2 regions of the Rossellomorea sp. DUT-2 genome follow, and region 1 is predicted to be linked to the other one. Evidence: riboswitches for the same ligand, from Rfam matches in the RefSeq annotation. Region 1 holds a riboswitch; the other holds the start of a gene.
What was found. Region 1 has a riboswitch for S-adenosylmethionine ahead of ACOSV2_RS16170 (homocysteine synthase). Riboswitches for the same ligand answer to the same signal wherever they lie in the genome.
Positions count from the first base shown of each region.

Region 2: another riboswitch for S-adenosylmethionine. It lies ahead of ACOSV2_RS17025 (methionine ABC transporter ATP-binding protein); the one in region 1 lies ahead of ACOSV2_RS16170 (homocysteine synthase).

Region 1 covers NZ_JBQPEO010000004.1:168,205-176,064, reverse strand. The annotation lists gene metX (homoserine O-acetyltransferase MetX) at 124-1,197, opposite strand; gene ACOSV2_RS16170 (homocysteine synthase) at 1,281-2,576, opposite strand; SAM riboswitch class I at 2,822-2,941, opposite strand; gene ACOSV2_RS16165 (trans-sulfuration enzyme family protein) at 3,037-4,176, opposite strand; gene ACOSV2_RS16160 (DUF302 domain-containing protein) at 4,302-4,685, opposite strand; gene ACOSV2_RS16155 (peroxiredoxin family protein) at 4,777-5,358, opposite strand; gene ACOSV2_RS16150 (hypothetical protein) at 5,351-5,968, opposite strand; gene ACOSV2_RS16145 (HAMP domain-containing sensor histidine kinase) at 6,060-7,049, opposite strand; gene ACOSV2_RS16140 (response regulator transcription factor) at 7,042-7,728, opposite strand; gene ACOSV2_RS16135 (cytochrome c biogenesis CcdA family protein) at 7,738-7,860, opposite strand, start outside.
Region 2 covers NZ_JBQPEO010000004.1:359,234-363,613, reverse strand. The annotation lists gene ACOSV2_RS17040 (carboxymuconolactone decarboxylase family protein) at 1-136, opposite strand, end outside; gene ACOSV2_RS17035 (MetQ/NlpA family ABC transporter substrate-binding protein) at 273-1,094, opposite strand; gene ACOSV2_RS17030 (methionine ABC transporter permease) at 1,110-1,778, opposite strand; gene ACOSV2_RS17025 (methionine ABC transporter ATP-binding protein) at 1,775-2,797, opposite strand; SAM riboswitch class I at 2,947-3,053, opposite strand; gene ACOSV2_RS17020 (hypothetical protein) at 3,164-3,514, opposite strand; gene ACOSV2_RS17015 (thioredoxin family protein) at 3,793-4,107, opposite strand; gene ACOSV2_RS17010 (toprim domain-containing protein) at 4,113-4,380, opposite strand, start outside.

The sequences.
Region 1 (7,860 bases):
CTAAGGACGCCAGCCTTTCTTATCCAACGAAAAAGACACCACACAAAAACGCGCTAAGGCGGTGCGATGTCTTTGCTTATCTAACTATATGCCGGAGGGGGACGAGTTATGATAAGGGAGCTCTTATTTTGCACCTGTAAAAACTCTTTGAACGTGATAGTTATTGAGATGAGAAGCAATGATTCCTCCCCACTTTTCAAATTCCACCAGGAATCCGTCATGACCAAAGGAAGTGGAGATAAAGTAATGTTCACTCCTTGGTACAAGATGTGTAAATTCCTTTAGGTAGTGAGGTGAGTAAATTAAATCTCCTTCATAACTTATTGAAATCAGTTCACACTGATAATTCTTCGCTACCTCTTCTATTCCTCCTCTTCCCCTTCCGATATCATGTGAATTCATCGCTTTCAGCAGGGTAAGATAGCTGTTTGGATCAAACCGCTTTCCTAATTTCTTTCCTTGGTAATCGAGATAGCTTTCGACATTGAACCGTTCGTTTTGCTTTTCACGTTGGAAACGCTGATCGAACAGCTCCTGAGTCCGGTACGTGACCATACCGACCATTCTGGCAATCTCTAACCCTTTTAAAATAGCGCCTGGTGGATAATGCCCCTTTTGAAACCCGGGATCCTCTTCAATCGCGGTGATTCCGATGTGATTATAAGCGAGACCATAATCATTTAAGGCAGGAGTGACGGCAAGGGCGAATACTTTATTGATATAGGCAGGATACAGGGCTCCCCATTCCAAGGCCTGCATCCCTCCCAGGGAGCCTCCAATTACTGCTTCGATTTGGTCGATTGAAAGTTGTTGAAGTGCTTTATATTGGGCATGGACCATGTCCCTTATCGTAATACCCGGGAAGTCCGGACCGTATCGTTCTCCCGTATGTTGATTGGTGGACGCCGGTCCCGTACTTCCTTCACATCCTCCTAATACATTAAAGGCAATCACATTAAAATATTCAGTATCAATATACGACCCGGGACCAATCAGTCCGTCCCACCAGCCACGGTCTTCACTCGTCCCTTTCACGATATGGGTCCCGGTGAGGGCATGGCAAACCAGGATGGTCGGTCCGTCTTTGTTTCCTGTTCGTTCATACGTAAGATCTACATTTTTCAACGTGGTGCCTGACTCTAATGTTAGGGATGGGATGGTAATGGAGCTAACTTCATAGGTGTATGGCCTCTCCATTCCTCCACCTCCTTTTTTGGTGTTATGGTTGGGGTGATCAGGATTTCACCCGGTATACCCCCGCTGGTTCAAAATATCTCCCATTATACCCGTGATGTTTCTAACGCCACTTCAATGGCATGATCCAAGTCCTCGATCAGGTCCTTCACAGACTCTAATCCAACAGAAAGTCTCACCAGATCCTCGGTCACACCTGTCGCACGGATTTCCTGGTCGTTTAATTGCTGATGGGTCGTGGATGCCGGATGGATAATCAGTGATTTCGCATCTCCTACGTTGGCAACATGAGACCAAAGGGAGATATTATCGACTACTTTCCGTCCTGAATCCCTACCACCTTTAATACCAAAGACGACGATGGATCCCGCTCCGTTTTTCAAATATTTTTGAGCAAGTTTATGAGACGGATGCTGCGGCAACCCAGGATAGGATACCCAAGCGACACCATTATGCTGATCTAAATGCTCCGCAATCTTCAAGGCATTCTCTGTGTGACGTTCGATGCGAAGATGCAGCGTTTCTAATCCCTGTAGCAATAGGAATGCGTTTTGAGGACTTAAGCACGCTCCCAAATCACGAAGCAGCTGCACTCTTAATTTTGTAATAAAGGCTGCAGGGCCCACATCCTGTGCGTAGCGAAGTCCATTATAGCTCCGGTCCTCTTCCGTGAAGCCCGGGAACTTATCATGATTCCAATCGAACTTCCCACCGTCTATCACCACTCCCCCGATTGCTGTACCGTGACCGCCGATCCATTTTGTTGCAGAGTGGATGACGATATCCGCTCCCCACTCGATCGGCTTACATACATATGGAGTGGCAAATGTGTTATCGATGATCAGCGGGATATGATTTTCATGAGCCACCTTTGCCACCGCTTCAATATCGAGGACGTGAAGACTCGGATTTCCGATTGTCTCTGCGAATACAGCTTTCGTTTTAGTAGTGATCGCTTTGCGGAAATTTTCCGGGTCAGTCGGATCTACAAAATGGACCTTGATCCCGTATTTCGGAAGAGTGGTCGAGAATAAATTATAGGTTCCACCGTAAAGATTGGTAGCTGCTACAATTTCATCACCTGCTCCTGCGATATTCAAGATTGATAGAGAGATAGCAGCCATTCCGGATGAAACACCGAGTGCTCCAATTCCCCCTTCTAAAAGAGCAAGGCGCTTTTCCAACACGTCTACTGTCGGGTTCATGATACGGGTATAAATGTTTCCCGGTTCTTCAAGGGCAAATAATTTTGCAGCATGATCACTGTTATCGAAAACATAGGATGTCGTTTGATAAATCGGCACTGCTCTTGACCCTGTTGATGGATCCGGCTCCTGGCCACCGTGAAGAAGTAGTGTGTCGAAATCGAATGATTTTGTCATAGAGAATTCCTCCTAAAATGGTTTTTGGGGATTGGGTTTGTTTAAATGCTACGGTTGACATATTCAGCTGTTAAAAAAGATGTTTTTTTCAGCTGCTGAAATTTTTCAAAAAATCAGCAGCTGAATATCTCCAAACATTCTTGCAGAACACCCTAATGTCTGAAATGTGTTTTACTAAGAAGATAGAAGAGGAAAAAACAAAAAACCCTCTTCCTAAGAAGAGGGTCTAATTTAATAGGGTCCTCCTCTTATCTTTCAGGCAAATCGCCTGCAGGAATTAGCACCTTTTCATGCGACGCATTACTGCGCACATGAAGGTTGCCGGGTTTCATCGGGCCTAGTCCCTCCACCTCTCTGGATAAGAGCATGTAGTTGTCAATGTGAAAATTCTTGCGTTGAGATGAATTATAAGGGGTAAACGACCTCAACGTCAAGTGTATTTTTAGAATTTTTCCATTATTTAATTTTTAACAGAAGCTGCAATCGCTTCGTTCAATTGAGCGACAATGTCTTCCCCGTCTTCAATACCTAACGATATGCGTACGACATGTGTGTTTATGCCCAGTTTTTCCTGCGCATCTTTCGGTAGAGCGCGGTGGGAGGTTCCTAAGGGATAAGAAACCGTTGTTTCCACTCCGGCTAAGGACGGGATGATTTTAATCCAGGCAAGTGATTTGAAAAATGTGCTGATATCACATGTGTTGGATAGCTCGATCGTTACGATGGCTCCATTTCCTTTATCGGATAAATCCGTTGGGTAATAGACTTCCTTCACATATTCATTTGTTCGAAGGTCCGACGCCAGGACTTCGGCATTTCTTGCTTGGGTTCCCATTCTAAGAGCCAATGTTTTTGCTCCGCGGCATGTCAGCCACGCTTCAAATGGACTCAGGTTCGATCCGATGTTGACGACTTTTTCTCTCGCTTTTTGGACAAGCTCTTCTTTTCCCACGACGACTCCTGCTGTGATATCACTGTGTCCTCCGATATACTTCGTGGCACTGTGAGCGACCAGGTCCACTCCTTCTAAGAAAGGCTGGCGCAGAAACGGTGTGGCAAATGTGTTGTCGATCATAGTTTTCAGGTTGTGTTTTTCCGCGAATTCGACCATTTTCGGGATATCTTCCACTCGCATAAACGGGTTTGTAACGGTCTCACTGTAGAGGAGTTTGGTTTGTGGAGTAATGGCCTCCTCTAATTCTTCCACACTTGTAAAATCAACGAATGAAGTAGAAATACCGAATGATTTCAGCTCTTCTTTTAACATATGGAACGTACCGCCGTATAAATCCTCAGCGGCAATGATATGATCGCCTGATTGCACAATAGCAAGGATTCCAACAAGGATGGCCGATAATCCAGAAGAGGTTGCGACACCTGCCTTGGCTCCTTCCAAGTCAGCTACCATCTTACCAAGCTCGTCTGTATTTGGATTTCCCGTTCTTGTATAGAGATAAGGGGATTTCCCCTCATAGAAACCCTCCAACTCTTCTAAAGAGGTAAAAGAAAATGCAGATGTTTGATAAATCGGAGTCGTCTTACTGCGGATTTCCTCAGTCCCTTTTAACTGACTATGTACGACCTTCGTTGTGAACTTCATCTCTCTGTCATCCTTCCTGAATCTATGTATTTTTAAAAGTGTATCATATTCAGAAGATTGTGAGGAGTATGAGGTACCGAAGGCATAAAAAAAACACCTGTCCACTTGCAACAGGTGCTGGTCGTTTATTGAACGTTATCTAAACATCCGATCAAGCGATTTTCAATATCCAATGCCAGGCTTTTCAGTTCATCGTTATCCACCATTTCGATCAGCTTGCTTGGTTTTGCCATACCGATCTTGGTTGTACCGCCTTCTGTGTATACCGTGACTTTACATGGGAGGAAGTAGCTTACGAGCATGCTTTCTTCCAGTACTTTTTTGGCTTCATGAGGATTACATACCTCTAATACGACTACTTCTTCATTGAAATCAAGGCCCTTATCCTGAAGCTTCTGAGCAAGATCGAGATTCCATAGTACACCGAAGCTTTCATCTTTAAGGTTGGATTCTACCGCTTCCACAGCTTCTTTCACATTCATCGAGACTTCTTTAGTGTAATGAAACATGTTCACATCTCCTCCTTTTTTGATCACATTCATTTAATACCTCATAGCGTATAAGGTCAAACATCGATATTCAGAGGTCCGTCCCTCTCCATTATTCCATTCCTTCGACCATTTTACCCATCATTTCTTCGTTCATGGGACCGACGATTTTGTGTTGGATGATGCCTTTGGTGTCGATCATGTAGGTGGTCGGGATGGTGAACGCCCGGTATTCGTCTCCGATTTCACCCTTTTTATCCATTGGGATGGGAAAGGTGAGTTCGTAGCCGTCGATGAATTCCTGGACAGCCTTTTCCCCATCGTCCATGGACGTCAGGTTGACGGCAAGGATTTCAACGTTTTCTTTCTCTGCATTCTCTTCGTAGTAGCTCTGCATATGAGGCATTTCGGCTTTACACGGAGGACACCAGGTAGCCCAGAAGTTCAGGATCACTTTCTTACCTCGATAATCTGAAAGCTTTACGTCTTCACCAGCTAAGGTGGTTAATTCAAAATCCGGAGCGCGGTCCCCTTTTGCTAGCCCCTGCGCTGCATTAGACAGATCCATGGATTCATTGGCTAATTGAGCGGCCTCTTCTCTTGCCTTCTTTTCCTGCTGATCCTGAAAAAAGTTCGCTAAGAAAATGCCGATCAGAAGCGCAACGATGGCCAACGCAAAATTTCGTTTATTCATTGTGTTTCCTCCTTACGTTTAAAAGAAAGATGAGATAAGTCATCATGATCAGATACGTCCAGGCGGTGACGGTAAATTCAAATCCGCCAATGAAGGCACTTAGAAATAGCTGGACTAACGTAAACATAACCAATAACTGTCCTGCCCAAATATCGCCGCCGGGATCACTGTTTTTTTTAATAAAAAAGACAAGGATCAATAGATTGATTAGCACTTGTATACCAGCTAGAAGATAGTGGTGATGAAGCATATGAAGCACAGCTTCAAAGACAAGAACCGTGACCATCCATGAAATGATTATAGTAAACGGATGATCTACTTTTTTAACAAATATGTAAGTTAGAGCCGCTATCAGTCCTAACCAGTACCCAATGGTTCCTCCGTGAAAATAGAGGATCGTAATGGGATGCTCCATAACCGTTTGAAAGTCAACCACAATCACACTCAGCTTCCAGACGAGTAAAAAGGTAAATATACTATTGGAATACCAATCGCTCGCTTTTCTTTTCCAGAAGAAGAGGAACAAGAATGTGAGTATGAACGATGCTATAATGGATCCCCATGAAGCAGGGAATGTGAAGGAGCCTATAGTGTACCATTGTTGTGTCATGATATTCTCCTTAAATCATTCTTTATTTAGGAATGGGAAGTCGAATTTCAAAGGTATGGGAAGAGCTATCAGTAACGAGGGAAAGGTCTCCTCAATGAGCTTGCACAATTTCTTTGGCAATTGCGAGTCCCAGTCCGGTTCCACCTGTCACTAGGGAACGTGAAGCATCCACTCGATAAAAACGTTCGAAAATAAGCTCGCTTTCTTCGATGGGAATCCTTCTTCCTTTATGTGAAAAACGGATAAGATAATGTTCCTTCTCTATACAGCCTTCTATCCTTACCTTCTTCCCATTGTCATAATCCACAATATTTTGAAGGATATTGCTAAGGACTTGATTGAGTCCATCTGTACTCCCTTCCAGATTGAAAGGCTTTATATTGTAGTCCAATTCTATACCTTTCTCAAGAAATTTGACGTGAAAGATGGTGATCCGTCTCTTTATGAGTTCGTGGATGAGAATTTCTTCATGGTTGAAGTTCTTCATTTCTCCATCCGGGGTCCATTTATTGATCCGGACGAGTTGTTCCAGCAATCGTTCGATTCGTGCCGTTTCTTCTTGAAGTGAGCGATACATCTCTTGGTCACCTTCAATAACCCCTTTTTCAAGTCCTTCGAGATAGCCTGATAAATTCGTCAGGGGGGTTCTTAATTCATGAGACAGATCTCTCAGCAAACGATTTTGCTTTGCTTTTACGGTAGCCGTTCTTTCTGATAGTTCATTGAAGGCATCATTCAGCTCTTTCACCTCATAAATCAGAGGATTCTTTAGCTTTGTCGGGTGCTTCCCTTTTTGCAGCTCTTGAGTTGCTGCGGTTAATTTTTTTAGAGGATGAATCAACCATTTTAATAAAATAAAATGAAATCCGCCTGCAAGGATGAATGCCAAAATACTTACTTTTACTAAGTACTGATTTAGGAGGGTTTCTAAGTTAGTTCCTGTAATCTCTTGCTGATTTACGAGTGTACAAGCATAGTTTTTCACAGTAAATCCTGCAATGACAATGACTATGGCAATGATAATGGTGTTAAGGAAAGTCAACTGGGTGAAGATTCCCCACACTTTTTTCCTTTTAAGCATCAAACTTATACCCCATCCCTCTAACGGTTTGGATAAATGGTTGACGCGTCAATTCTTGAAGTTTTTGACGAAGGTGGCGGATATGGACATCAATCGTTCGTTCCGAAACCACTTTTTGATTCATGTCATACAGGGAGTCAAGAATCTGTTGTCTTGAAATCACTTGACCAGCATGCGTCATTAAAAAGTGAAGGATCCTGAATTCGAAAGTCGTTAATTCCAGGACTTCTCCTTTATAGGTGACCTCACCCTTCAAAGGCTTCAACGTCAACCCTTTCCTACTGAGCTTCTGGCAGCGTGTCCCTGTTCTGCGCAGCACAGTGTCCACGCGGGTAACGAGCTCGGATGGACTAAATGGCTTTGTGACATAATCATCCGCTCCAGCTTTCAACCCATGGATCCGCTCTTCTTCACTCGTTTTTGCCGTAACGAAAATAATGCCGATATCACTTTTCTCTTCTTCCCGTATCCACCGGCAAAGCTCTTCCCCTTGAGTTTTCGGAAGCATCAAGTCCAGTATCGCAAAGCATGGGTCATGTTCTTTGAACAGTTGTTTCCCTTCTTCACCATCACTTGCTTCAAATACCTCGTATCCTTCTTTTTCGAGGAAGAGCTTGATCAGTTTACGGATTTTCATATCGTCTTCAACAATCATAATCGTCTTATTTTGAACCTTCATACTTTCCCCCTATGTTGAGAAGAGACTAAATACGGATAAGTACGAGCTGATTTGCTGCATCTTTCCGCTGAACACAAGAAATCCCAATGCAATCATCAATGCTCCATTGATTTTAGAAACCTTTGGCAAGAT
Region 2 (4,380 bases), 190 kb from region 1:
CTCCTTCTCGAAAGCAGTGCTCAGTGAACGCATTGTACTGCTCGGCCAGCTCAGGCATTTTTTCAGTGAAGATCCCAAGTCCCATTTTATAATCATGAAGGGCAGCTTCTGTTGTATTTCTTGGTTCCATCTGCATTTCATTCAGCTCCATTTCTGAAATAGATTCATCGGAAATAGTATGAACCAATAAGGAAATGATTATGTTAAAAAGTTTGGAAGACCTTACAATGAAAAAACCCGATTCTGATCAATATCAGTATCGGGTTTCGATATTATTCACTTACCGGAACGACGGCTCCATCCCATTCTTCATTGATGAAGTCCTGGATTTCTTTCGAACGCAGTGCTTCCACTAGTGCTTTTACTTCCTCTTTGTTTTCATCACCTTTGTTCACTGCAATCACATTCACATAAGGAGAGTTACTATCTTCAATGGCAATTGAATCTTCAAGGGGTTTCAACCCTGCATCAATGGCATAGTTAGAGTTGATGACAACCGCGTCTCCTTCTTCGTTTTCATACATTTGTGGGAGAAGAGCTGCTTCGTACTCATAATCAAATTGAAGGTTTCTAGGGTTTTCTTTGATGTCTTCAAGTTGGGCTTGCGTATTTTCCACCCCATCCTTTAAGGTGATGAGTCCTTTTTTCTCTAATAATGTAAGGATACGTCCATGATCCGATACAGAGTTACTCATTAAGATCGTAGCGCCTTCAGGGAGCTCCTCGAGAGATTTGTGTTTTTTCGAATAAACACCGATCGGCTCAATATGAATTCCGCCTGCATTGACAAAATCATATTCATTTTCCTTCATTTGCAAGTCCATATAAGGAATGGTTTGGAAATAGTTTGCGTCAATATCCCCATTGTCCAAATCTTTATTAGGGAGGATATAGTCTTGATACGTCTCAATTTGCAAGTCGATCCCTTTTTCTTCTAAGACAGGCTTCACTTGTTCAAGGATTTCAGCGTGTGGAATATTAGAAGCTCCTACTACCAATTCCTTTTCGTCATTTCCGGAACCCGAATCACTCCCACATGCTGCCAAGCCAAATATACTAGTTGCTGCTATAACTCCTGCTACCCATTTTTTCATTTCATTTCTCTCCTTTTATCTTTTATCTAATTTATTTGTAAAGAAATCACCCAGTATCTGAATTGCAAACACAATGAGTAAAATCATAATGGTTGCGGCAATCGTCACGTCTTCCCTGCTTCGTTGGAAGCCATCCAAATAAGCTAAGTTACCAAGTCCACCTGCTCCGATGACCCCGGCCATTGCCGTGTATCCAACAAGGGCGATGGCTGTCACCGTAATTCCTGAAATCAAAGCCGGCATGGATTCTGGTATCAGTACTTTCCATATAATTGTGCTGGTCTTTGCCCCCATCGCTTTCGCGGCTTCGATGACGCCTTTGTTCACTTCTCTTAAAGCAATTTCTACCATGCGGGCGTAAAACGGAGCAGCCCCGATGATCAGTGCCGGCAGAGCTGCATTCGCTCCACGGATTGTGTCCAATAAAAACTTGGTGAACGGAATTAACAACACGATCAAAATAATGAATGGAATTGATCTGAACACATTTACAACTGCACTTGTAATCGTATATGTCAGTTTGTTATCCCATAGATTTTCCTTAGAAGTAAGGAAGAGCAAAATCCCAAGGATCATTCCAAGTACAAAGGTAATCAATACAGACATCCCGGTCATATACAGGGTTTCGAGGGTTGCTTCCCACATCTTCTCCCAATCTACATTTGGAAATAAGTTTTCAATCATCCTCTCAACACCTCCACTTGAACCAGTTGCATTTGAGCAAACGCCAATGCATCATTAATGGTTTGTTCCTCCCCGTCAAGGTGAACAAATAACGTTCCATAGGCACCTTTTTGGGTTTGGGAGATTTGACCTTGCAGGATGTTTACGTCTAAGTCAAACTTTCTTATCAGCGCGGTGATGAGCGGCTGCTCAGTTGATTCACCTACAAAAGTGAATTTCAGCACTTTTCCATTAGGATATTGCGTCAATAGGTGGTCAATGGTTGGATCCGTTTCCTTTACTTGCGAGACTTCTCTTACAAAACGCTTTGTCACTTGCTCTTGTGGATTTCTGAACACTTCCAATACATCCCCGAGTTCCACGACTTTTCCCTGTTCCATGACTGCGACACGATGACAGATCTTTTGAATCACGTGCATTTCGTGAGTGATCAAGACTATCGTCAGCCCTAAGCGTTTATTAATATCCACCAATAGATCAAGGATGGAATCGGTTGTTTGTGGATCTAGAGCGGAAGTAGCTTCATCACATAGAAGGACATCGGGATTGTTCGCAAGCGATCTGGCAATCCCCACCCGTTGTTTCTGTCCGCCGCTCAGTTGAGACGGATAGGCATCTCCTCTGCCTTCCAATCCAACAAGCTTCAGTAATTCATTGGCTCTTTGTACTCTCTCTTTCTTTGATACTCCAGCAATTTCTAACGGGAACTGGATATTTTCCAACACAGTACGAGACCAGAGGAGATTAAAGTGTTGAAATATCATCCCTATTGACTGTCTTGCTTCCCGAAGCTTTTTACCCTTTACTTGGGAAACGATTTGTCCGTTCACGTCCACTATTCCATCTGTAGGAACTTCAAGACCATTAAGCATGCGGATCAGCGTACTCTTACCTGCCCCACTATAGCCAATCACTCCAAAAATTTCTCCTTGGGCAATCTCGATATTGACGCCATCAACGGCTGAGATCGGACCGGATTTGGATTGATAGATTTTCTTCACATCTGAAATGGTAATCATGTTGTATTCCACCTTCTTTCGGAGTAAAACGACCCGTTTAATCAGAATTATAGTTGTACTTATCTGATGTTTCCTGCTCCTTTTCTGAAGCAATAAAAAATGCCTTCCTGCGATAAGCAGAAAGGCATAATCATATAGGACTATCCTTTCTCTCATCTTTCAAAGCAAATGCTTTGAGTGAATTGGCACCATTTCAATTTTCATTGACGGTTGCCGGGCTTCATAGGGCACGTCCCTCCACCTCTCTTAATAAGAGTTAAGTATATTATTTAATTATTTGGAATAGTTAAAGACTCTGAAAATTTGCTACAAGAGAGATTCTATCACCGGATATAGTGTGTGTCAATTATTTTTTCTCTTCGATGTTTAAACTTCAATCGGCTCTTTTTCTCTGGATCTCGTTAGCCAAAGGACCGACTCCACAAATAAGAGTGGACGATACCCTCCCCTTATAGCCAGGGATCCGTCCTCAATCAGTTGAGACAACCGTTCTTCCCCCGAAAGTAGAGAAATCAGTGTTTCCTCAACCCCTTCAATGACGAAATGAGCGTCACCACTTAAATCGTCTAATAATGCGCACCTCTTACTCGAAATAATAATGCCGTATATGTCACTTCCACAATCAAAATGAAGAATAAATGGGTTGTCTGGAAATAAGAGTCGTAAGTGATATCTTGAATGACACTGATCTACTAATCCCTCTAAATATATTCGCATGATTACCCTCCCAGTGAAACTTCTATATAATAACAATTCCACTTTTAGGTATTTTACCCTTCAATACTTTCTCGACATGTTTTGAACCGGTCCATCTTATTTGTCGAACAGTAAGAATTTGGATGATGTCTAGTCAAAATATGATGCCATTCGTAACATTTCCCGAGAAATATGTCTTCGTTTGTAGAAAGAAAATGGTTCTATAATTGTATTTCATGAGGAAATAGGTGAAATCAGACAAATAAAAAAGACCTTCTCCTTAAAGGTCTCTTATCCCTCTAACTATCCGCGGTCTTGTTTAGGGTTTCATATAAAAATGGCACGGATTGAAAGGCATAAATCCTTTCCTGTTCGACACCATCCTTAAATAAAAGCAGGCAGGGTACACTTTCGATGGATTGCTCTTCTGCAAATTGGGGCAAGTAATTCAAGTTGGACTTCGTAAAATGAAAGGATTGTGGAAGCTTCTCCACTACGTCAATCATCTTGCTTGCAACCTGACAGGTACCACACATCGGTGTATAAAGATAAACAGCTTCGAACGCATGTTTTTCAATCAATTCTTTTAAAGTTTCGGTACTACTTACCTCAATCAAAACTAGATCATCCTTTTTCCTAGAAATTCTTTATGAACGTCTATATTGGCTCCTATAAGCACTGACGCCAGGTGATACTCCGGTGCTGCGGCCACTTCCTTGTACATACGATCAATATACAAATGTTCAGCTTCTGGAAACTCACGTTTAAATTGCTTGCGTAGTTTTTCACCTGCATCATCAGCATCTACTAATATATAGACATCCCTTTCCAATAGAGCATCAATGAGTTCGTCCATTTTTGTAATGCTAATGGTCCCGTTTGTACAA